DNA from 3 places in the Stenotrophomonas sp. 57 genome. Region 3 is predicted to be linked to each of the others. Evidence: predicted binding sites of a transcription regulator. Region 3 holds the regulator's gene; each other region holds the start of a gene.
The links. Region 3 encodes FliA, which starts transcription of late flagellar genes. Its sites were predicted from a motif close to TAAAGTTTNNCNNNCNNNGGCCGATAA; they were not measured.
Positions count from the first base shown of each region.

Region 1 (3,271 bases), 1.2 Mb from region 3:
CGCGGCTTCGGATTCAACAGTCACCGCCAGGCCACTCTTCACCTTGGCAGCGGCGTCTTCGATCAGCTCCTTGATCTCCTTGGCGGCGACACCGGCACGCTGCGCGAGCGTGCGCACTTCGCTGGCGACCACGGCGAAACCACGGCCCTGCTCGCCTGCACGGGCGGCTTCCACGGCAGCGTTCAGCGCCAGGATGTTGGTCTGGAACGCGATGCCGTCGATCACCGTGGAGATCTCCGAGATACGGGCCGAGGACTGATCGATCTCGCCCATCACCGCCGCCATCTGCGCCATCGCCTGCTCGGTCTCGCGCACGGCGGCACCGGCGGCATGCGCTTCGCTGTCGGCCTGCCGCGCCAGTTCAGCGTTCTGGCGCACGGTGGAGGTCAGTTCCTCCATTGATGCCGCGGCTTCTTCCAGGTTGGCGGCCTGCTGCTCGGTGCGGCGCGACAGGTCGTTGTTGCCGGCAGCCAGTTCCTGCGCCGCGTTGTTGATGCTGTCGGCAGCCACCTGGATGCCCCGCACGATGCCGGTCAACTGCGCAGTGGTGGTGTTGGCGTCGTCACGCATGCGGGCGAATACACCGTCGTACTCGCCATCCATGCGTGCGGTCAGGTCGCCGTGCGAAATCGCACGCAGCACGTCGGAGACATCGGCGATGCTGGCCTGCGAACTGGCCATCATGCCGTTGAGGTGCTCGACCATCGCCTTGAACTGGTACTGGAACGCAGCAGCATCGCCGCGCATGCTGAAATCACCAGCGCGCGCGGCGCGGGCAAGTTCATCGATCTGGGCGTTGATTGCCATCAGGCTCTGCTTCACTGCCGCCAGGGTGCGGGTCAGCGTGCCCTTTTCGCCCGGATAGTCCGGCAGATCGTGGCTCAGATCACCGATGGCGTAGCGCTGCATCATCTCGGCCATCAGCAGTTCCACCTGTACGTGCGATTCGACCAGGCTGTTGGTGGCCTGCACCATGCGCCCAAAATCACCGGGGAATGCGCTGGCGTCCATGCGATAGCGGATCGCGCCGGCCTCATGCTGTTCGGCCATCTGCAGCTGCGCGCCGATCGCTGCCTGCACGCTCTGCCGCACGCTGGCCATCGCCTCGCCCAGCTGGGTCAGTTCATCGCGCCCACCGAGGCGGAATTCCTGGTCCAGCTGGCCCTTGGACAGGCGCTCGGCCAGGTTCACCGCGCGCGCGAGCGGGCCGGTCAGGCTGCGGCCGATCATCACCGAGGCACCGATGCCGACAAGCAATGCAACACCGCCCAGCACCAGCAGCTGCAGAAGGCTGCGTTCGCCGAGGCGGATCGCTTCGGCTGCGGCGGTGCGGCTTTCCTTCTCTTCGAAGTCCACGCCGTCCGACAGCGCCTTGTTCCAGCCATTGGCGGCTTCCTGCACCGGGCCCAGGGTCAGCGCCACGGCGCCCGGATAGTCACCCTGCTCCATCAGTGCGCTGGTCTGCTTGTTGAGCGGGCGCGCGACGGCACGCTTGGCCGCGATGGTTTCCGCGATGGCCTTGCCCTGGGCGTCGCTGGGCAGCGCCTGGTAGGCGGTCCAGCTGGCCTCGTAGCGCTTGACCAGATCGGCGATGCGCTGCTCGTCGTGTCCGCGGTCTTCGCCCTGGCGGATCAGCATCTCGCGGCGCACCACCATCATCTGGTTGTTGGCATCGAGCATCTGCGACAGCAGCCGCACCTTGGCCACGCTGATGTCGACCACCTGCTGCATCGCGCGCTTCTGCACGACACTGGCGGTGGCGCCAGTGGCCACCACGGCGGCAACCAGCAGCAGCAACAGGCCAAAGCCCAGCCCAAGACGCCAGGCAACCCTGACATTCCTCAAGTAGTTCATGGGTTCATCCAAAACGGGGGGATGTGGCCGTATCGGCCGTGCCACCGGCAATCTTGACTGGCAACATGCATGGGCGTCGGTAGCCGTTCACCTTGGTGAGACCATGCACGGTGCTTCTGCGACAAGGGCCCGGGCCACGCCAGGGCCGCCCTGCTCATGCCGGCATCAGGTTGCTTTCACGGAGGCTGCGCAGCCTCTGCGGGCAGGGTGGAGCGGCCATCTGCCGGAGATCTACATGCCCGTACACCGCCCCGCCCTGCTCGCCCTGTCCTTGCTGGTGTCCCCCGCCTTCGCGCAGGTGCCGCCGCCAGCCCAGCTGCCGGAGCCCATTGCCGAGAAGGCCGGCCCCGATACGGCGGCGCGCTCGCCGCTGCACGCCCAGGTGCTTCTGGACCGGGCCAATTTCTCCCCGGGCGAGATCGACGGTGAAGTCGGCAGCAACCAGCGACGCGCCGTGGCCGGGTTCCAGGCCGCTCACGGCCTGACGGTGAGCGGAGAGCTGGACGACAGCACCTGGAAGGCGCTGCAGGCCGATGCGACCACACCGCTTGCCAGTTACACGTTGACCGCCGAGGACGTGGCCGGGCCGTTCGTCGCCGTACCGAAGACGCCCGCCGCGCAGGCAAAGCTGAGGGCACTGGGCTACAGCAGCGTCGAGGAATCACTGGGCGAGCGTTTCCATGCTTCGCCGGAATTGCTGAAGGCGCTCAACCCCGGCGTCGATCTGGCCAAGGCCGGCAACCGCATCCAGGTACCCAACATCGCACCGGCTGCATTGCTGAAGGCGGCGAAGATCGTAGTCGACAAGTCCGATTCCACCCTGCAGTTGCTGGATGCGCAGGGCAAGGTGATCGCACAGGTGCCAGTGTCGTCCGGCAGCCAACACGATCCGCTGCCAATCGGTGAATGGAAAATTCTTGGCGTGTATCGTGACCCGCCGTTCCACTACAACCCCAAGCTGTTCTGGGATGCGCGCAGGGGCGACAAGAAGGCTACGCTGCCTCCGGGTCCGAACAACCCGGTGGGGAGGGTCTGGATTGATCTGTCCAAGCCCCACTATGGCCTGCATGGAACGCCGGTGCCCGGCCATGTCGGCAAGACCGAATCGCATGGCTGCGTGCGCATGACCAACTGGGATGCGCTGCGCGTGGCCGATGCGGTGGATACCTCCGTCCCCGTGGTGATGCAGGAGTAAGCCCATGCGTCTTTCGCAGCTGATCGTGCTGGGCGTGCTGCTGGGTGTGGGACTGGGCTGGTGGCTGCGCCGCGATGCCGCCGAACCCACGGCGGCGTCCTCGCCAGCAATGACCTCCACCGTGTCGGCAACGCCGACGGCGGAACCGACCACACCGAGCGCGCCGCTGCCGGCCAGCCTGGACGCAGCACCGGGCGGTCTGCTGCTGCCGGTGCAGGGCGT
Region 1 is NZ_CP127407.1:3,255,365-3,258,635, forward strand. Features, by position in the region: gene QP512_RS15075 (methyl-accepting chemotaxis protein) at 1-1,854, opposite strand, end outside; gene QP512_RS15080 (L,D-transpeptidase family protein) at 2,090-3,049, shown strand; gene QP512_RS15085 (M23 family metallopeptidase) at 3,054-3,271, shown strand, end outside.
Region 1: the regulator FliA is predicted to act here: its motif matches at 1,884-1,910, upstream of QP512_RS15075 (methyl-accepting chemotaxis protein).

Region 2 (3,271 bases), 1.6 Mb from region 3:
TGCGGTCCGGAGGCAATGCGCCGTCAGCGCGTCACCGACGGATCCGGATCAGCAATCCATCGTGCCGTGCGTGCTGCCTTCGTCATCCAGCACGTGCGCATGCAGGATCACCTGGTTGCGGCCGGCCCGCTTGGCCGCATACAGGCCGGCATCGGCATCGGCCAGCAGCTGATCGGCACTGGCCATCGCTGGCGGATGCAGGTACCCCACACCGATGCTGATGCTGACCGATCCTTCCGCCAGTGGCAGCGCTTCCACCGCCTCGCGTAGGCGCTCAGCCAGCGCCAGTACGCTGGACAACGGGCTTCCTGGCACGATCACCGCGAATTCCTCGCCCCCGTACCGCGCAACACTGTCGCCCGCACGGCCCGCGCCTGCCTTCAGAATCGCAGCAACCGCCTGCAGACAGCGGTCCCCCGCAGGATGGCCGTGCTGGTCGTTGAAGGCCTTGAAGTGGTCGATATCCAACAGCAGCAGGCCCAGCTCGGTGCCACTGCGCCGTGCGCGGTTCCACTCGGCCAGCAGCAGCGCGTCGAACTCGCGCCGGTTGGCCACGCCGGTCAGGCCATCCTGGCGCGCCAGCTGGTCCAGCGACGCCTGCCGTTCCATCAGGTCCACCTGCAGCAGGATGCTGCGCAGGCCGAAGCCCAGCGTCGCCACCACGAACCCGCTGACCGCCAGCGGTCGCGCATGGTCGACCACCAGGGTGCCGACCACCAGCAGCAGCAACGGCAGGATCATCGGGCCGGCCGCCTGCACCGTGCGCGCCATCCGTGGATGCGGCGCAAGGATCCGCGCGGGTGCCTGGCTGAGTGCGAGCAGCGCCAACAACAGGAACGGCAGATCGATCAGCAGGTCGGCATAGGCACCGAACGCATCGTCGGAGGTGTAGTGGTTGATGTAGTACGCCACCAACAGGTAGGTGACCGCATACATCGCCAGCGCACGGAAAAAGGTGCGCCGCTCGGGAACGTCGCCGGCCAGCCAGCGCACCACCGCGAACATGGCGATGCACAGGTTCTGGATATCGAACATGCGCTGCATGTTGGACAACGCGTGGTCGTCGATGTCAACACGGGCGGCAAACGACTGCGCGTGCACGAAGAACAGCACACCCAGCAGCGCCGCCATCGCCGCATCGATCAGGCTGATGCTGACCCGTTCCCGGCGCGCCCGGGCCAGGATGAACACCAGGGGCACACCGTAAAGCACGTAAAGGAACAGGCTAGCCCGCGGGGTGAAATCGGCACGGCCGGCGCCCAGAGCGTCGATCATGTTGAACGCCATGCCGCCGGCCCACAGCAGCAGCGCCAACGCCGTGGCCCGCCACCCCAGCGCCGCGCGGTCGCGGCGGGCCCGCCACAGGCAGGCGACCGCAGCCAGCAACGGGGCGCCGGTCAGGAAAACGAAGGAACCCGCCCCGGCGGGACCGGGCCACAGGGCCAGCACCACGCCATGGCACAGCACATACAGCAGCGCCAGCACTACCGGCATGCCTTCCCCCATCCGCAAGGCCGTATGGGCGCACGATAGCGCGCCGGCACGCTACAGCGGCGTGATCCACTGCGGCAAAACAACACGCCGCGGGCACCGCCCGGTAGTGCCGGCCAGTGGTCGGCAACCTGCAGCTCCGTGTCTCCCTGGGTGGGCCGGCCAGCGGCCGGCACTACCGCAGACGCCTCAGGCGTTGAGGGCGCGGGCGTGGTGGGCGATGTGCTCGCCGATGAAGCTGCCAATGAAGTAGTAGCTGTGGTCGTAACCAGGCTGCAGGCGCAGGGTCAGCGGATGGCCGGCGGCCGCGCAGGCCTCCTGCAGGCGCTGTGGCTGCAGCTGGGTCTGCAGGAACTCGTCGGCCTCGCCCTGGTCGACCAGCAGCGGCAGTCGCTCTTCGGCGGTGGCCAGCAGCGCACAGGCATCCCACGCAGCCCAGTCGGCGGGGTTGTCGCCGAGGTAAGCATGGAAGGCCTTTTGACCCCACGGCACGTGGCTGGGCGCGACAATCGGCGAAAACGCCGACACGCTGCGATAGCGCCCCGGGTTGCGCAGCGCGATCACCAGCGCGCCATGGCCGCCCATCGAATGGCCACTGATCGCGCGGGCATCGGTCACCGCGAAGTTCGCTTCGATCAGCGCCGGCAGCTCCTGCGCCACGTAATCGTGCATGCGGTAGTGCGTCGCCCACGGCACGCGGGTGGCATTGAGGTAGAAGCCAGCGCCCTTGCCCAGGTCGTAGCCCTCGGCATCGGCCACATCGTCACCGCGCGGGCTGGTGTCGGGTGCGACGATGATCACCCCATGCTCGGCCGCATAGCGCTGCGCGCCGGCCTTGGTGATGAAATTCTGCTCGGTGCAGGTCAGGCCGCTCAGCCAGTACAGCACCGGCAGCGCCTGAGTATCCGCCTGCGGCGGCAGGTACACGGCGAACTGCATGTCGCAGCCCAGCGTGGTCGAATGATGGCGGTAGACGTCCTGCCAGCCACCGAAACAGGCGCGGTGTTCAATGCGTTCCATGGGACTCTCCTGCGTGCCGGCGTCAGCCGTCACGTGTGTTGATCAACTCATCCAGCTGCGACAGCAGGCGCAGCAGCGGCTCGACGCCGGGCTGGCCATCCAGGTTGCGGTACGCGGCCACCGCCACATCGCTGCGCGGTGGCCATCGGCCATCGGCGCGGGCCTCGTGCAGCCGCGGCAGGAAGACCTGCGCCAGCCAGTGCTCGAACGGCATCTCATCGATGCCGAACGGTGAATCCACCGGGCGCGGGGCACCGACCTCGCCTTCGACCCAGCCCAGCGCGCGCAGCACCTGCTCAATCGGGGCGACCAGGGCCGCGCGCGGGTCTTCCGCACGCGGCCCGCGCAGGGCATCCAGCCAGCCCATGCCGTGGCTCAGTAATGCACGACCGAACGGATCGACTTGCCTTCATGCATCAGGTCGAAGGCTTCGTTGATCTTGTCCAGGTCCATGGTGTGCGTGACGAACGGGGCGAGCTCGATATCGCCCTTCATCGCGTCCTCGACCATGCCCGGCAGCTGGCTGCGGCCCTTCACGCCACCGAAGGCGGTGCCCATCCACTTGCGGCCGGTCACCAGCTGGAACGGACGGGTGGAGATCTCCTGGCCCGAACCGGCCACGCCGATCACCACGCTCTGGCCCCAGCCACGGTGCGCGCATTCCAGCGCCGCGCGCATCACGTTGACGTTGCCGATGCACTCGAAGCTGTGGTCCACGCCCCAAGTGGTCATCTCGACGATGACCTGCTGGATCGGCGTG
Region 2 is NZ_CP127407.1:3,714,696-3,717,966, forward strand. Features, by position in the region: gene QP512_RS17055 (GGDEF domain-containing protein) at 49-1,494, opposite strand; gene fghA (S-formylglutathione hydrolase) at 1,681-2,511, opposite strand; gene QP512_RS17065 (YqcC family protein) at 2,534-2,878, opposite strand; gene QP512_RS17070 (S-(hydroxymethyl)glutathione dehydrogenase/class III alcohol dehydrogenase) at 2,887-3,271, opposite strand, start outside.
Region 2: the regulator FliA is predicted to act here: its motif matches at 1,601-1,627, upstream of QP512_RS17055 (GGDEF domain-containing protein).

Region 3 (3,271 bases):
CCGCTTCGGCGCCGCCAACCTGCAGGGCCTGGTACTGAGCAAGCTGGACGAGACCGGCCGCTTCGGCAACGCCCTGTCGGTGGCCGTGGACCATGCCCTGCCGATCACCTGGGTGACCGATGGCCAGGACGTTCCGGACGACCTGCACCGGGCCAGTGCAGCCAATCTTGTACTTCGCCTTGAAGATTTGCGCCGAGCGGCCGATATGCCCTGCAACCCGGAGTTGAACCATGCCGTCGCGTGAGTACGCCAAGCTGACCAAGACCTTCCCGCTGTCGGCCACCCGCAGCGAGCCGCTCGGCCCTGTGCGCACCATTGCCGTGACCGGCGGCAAGGGCGGCGTGGGCAAGACCAATGTCTCGGCCAACCTGGCCGTGGCACTGGCCGGCATGGGCAAGCGCACGCTGCTGCTGGACGCCGACCTTGGCCTGGCCAACATCGACGTGATCCTGGGACTGAACCCCACCTTTACGCTGGCCGACCTGGTCGCCGGCCGCTGCTCGCTGGACGACGTCATCGTCGAAGGCCCGAATGGCGTGCTGGTGGTCCCGGCCGCGTCCGGCCGCCGGCACATGGCCGAGCTGGCCCCGGCCGAGCATGTCGGCCTGGTCAACGTGTTCTCCGAACTGGAACGCGAGCTGGACATCATGGTGGTCGACACCGCCGCCGGCATCACCGACGGCGTGCTGACCTTCTGCCAGGCCGCGCAGGACACCGTGGTGGTGGTCTGTGACGAACCGGCTTCGATCACCGATGCCTACGCACTGATCAAGGTGCTGTCACGCGAGCGCGGCGTGGACCGCATCCAGGTGGTGGCCAACATGGTGCGCGATCCCAACGAAGGCCGCGTGCTGTACGAGAAGCTGACCCGCGTCTGCGAGAAGTTCCTTGCCGATGTCTCGCTGAACTACCTGGGCTGCGTGCCGCAGGATGACTGGCTGCGCCTGTCGGTGCAGCGCCAGCAGCCGGTGGTGAAGGCTTATCCGTCCAGCCCGGCCGCGCTGGCGATCACCGAGATTGCCCGCCGCACCGCCCGCTGGCAGGCGCCGACCGAGCCGCGTGGCGGCGTCGAGTTCTTCCTCGAGCGCATCCTCAAGCAGCGCGGGGTGGCCGCATGAAAGGCGCAGCCCAGTACCGGGAGGTCCAGCGCTCGGCAGCCAACGAGGTCATCGCCCAGCACTCGGATCTGGTGCGGCGCATCGCCCACCACCTGGCTGCGCGGTTGCCGGCCAGCGTCGAAGTGGACGACCTGATCCAGGCCGGCATGATGGGCCTGATCGAAGCCTCGCGCAGCTATGACGCCGACCAGGGCGCCTCGTTCGAGACCTATGCCTCGATCCGCATCCGTGGCTCGATGATCGACGAGATCCGCCGCGGCGACTGGGTGCCGCGTTCGGTGCACCGCCGTGCGCGTGACGCCGCCGCCACCATCCGCCGCCTCGAACAGAGCAGCGGCCGTGCCGCCAGCGCCACCGAAGTGGCCGCGGCGATGGAGATGCCGTTGCCAGAGTACCTGCGGTTGATGGAAGACGCCGCACGCGGCCAGGTGCTGAGCCTGGAATCGCGCATCGAGGACCAGGGCGAGCTGGACACCGTCGCCCAGGGCGGCCCGACCCCACAGCAGGTGCTGGAGCGCGGCGAATTCGGCCGCGAGCTGGGCAAGGCCATCGGCCACCTGCCCGAGCGCGAACAGCTGGTGCTCTCGCTGTACTACGAGCAGGAGCTGAACCTGAAGGAGATCGGCGCAGTGCTCGGCGTGAGCGAATCGCGGGTCTGCCAGATCCACGGCCAGGCGGTACTGCGCCTGCGGGGCCGACTGAAGATATTCGAGGCGGTCGACGCCGGCCTTGAAGAATGAACATCCCCGAGGCGGCTGCCCCCGGCCGCCCGGAATGAACAACAAAGGAACTCTGCTTTGAACAAGAACATGCGCATCCTGATCGTCGACGACTTTTCGACCATGCGTCGCATCGTCAAGAACCTGCTGGGCGATCTGGGCTTCACCAACACCGCCGAAGCCGAGGACGGGCATGCCGCGCTGTCGTTGCTGCAGAGCCAGCCGTTCGATTTCGTGGTCACCGACTGGAACATGCCGGTGATGACCGGCATCGAGCTGCTGAAGGCGATCCGCGCCGACGCCAAGCTGAAAACGCTGCCTGTGCTGATGGTCACCGCCGAAGCCAAGCGCGAGCAGATCATCGAAGCGGCACAGAGCGGCGTCAACGGCTACATCATCAAGCCGTTCACCGCGCAGACGCTGGAAGAGAAGCTGGGCAAGATCTTCGAACGCCTGGCGGCCAGCGCCTGATGGATACCACGGTCGACAGGAACGCCCTCGCCCTGCGCCTGCAGGAAGCCCTGGACGCGCTGGAGTCCGGTGACGAAGCCGCTTGGCGGCAACGCATCGACGGACTGGTCGCGCTGCGCACGCAGCCGATGATGAGCGGCCTTTCGCGGCTGGCCCGCGAGCTGGGTCAAGCGCTGGGTGAACTGCCGACCGTGCCGAGCGAAGCCGGTGAACTGGACGACGCCTGCGCACGCCTGGACCACGTGGTGGCGATGACCGAACAGGCCACCCACCGCACCCTGGACCTGGCCGAGGAATGCCGCAGCCTGACCGAACAGCTGCGCGCCGAAGGCCTGCAGCCCGGCCAGGACGCGCAGCTCGAGCGCATCCGCCACAACCTCACCGAAATCGCCCTGACCCAGAGCTACCAGGACCTGACCGGACAGATCATCCGGCGCGTGGTCGGCATCGTGCGCCGCGTACACGAAGGTTTCGGCGCACTCGGCCTGCCGCCGGAACAGCATCGCACCGACCCGGAACTGGCCGGGCCGGCATTGAAGGGACTGGACCGCCACGCGGTCTCGCAGAACGACGCCGACGACCTGTTGTCGGATCTGGGGCTGTAACCATGAGCGCGGTATCCGACGACATCACTGCCGATTTCATCATCGAGGCACAGGAAATCCTGGACCGCCTGGGCGAACAGCTGGTGTCGCTGGAGCAGGCGCCGCAGGACAGCGAGCAGCTCAACGCGGTGTTCCGCGGCTACCACACGCTCAAGGGCGGCGCCGGCTTCCTAGGCGTCACCGCCATGGTCGAGCTGTGTCACGCCGCCGAAGAAGCACTGGGGATCGCGCGCGCCGGGCAGGCCGTGCTGCAGGCCCATCACTTCGACGCCGCCCAGCAATCGCTGGACTACCTGCAGTCAATGCTCGACGCGGTGTCGTCGGGCACCGAACCGGGCTACGCCCCGCCGGAGCTGAT
Region 3 is NZ_CP127407.1:2,101,554-2,104,824, reverse strand. Features, by position in the region: gene flhF (flagellar biosynthesis protein FlhF) at 1-244, shown strand, start outside; gene QP512_RS09655 (P-loop NTPase) at 231-1,118, shown strand; gene QP512_RS09650 (RNA polymerase sigma factor FliA) at 1,115-1,858, shown strand; gene cheY (chemotaxis response regulator CheY) at 1,916-2,308, shown strand; gene QP512_RS09640 (protein phosphatase CheZ) at 2,308-2,913, shown strand; gene QP512_RS09635 (chemotaxis protein CheA) at 2,916-3,271, shown strand, end outside.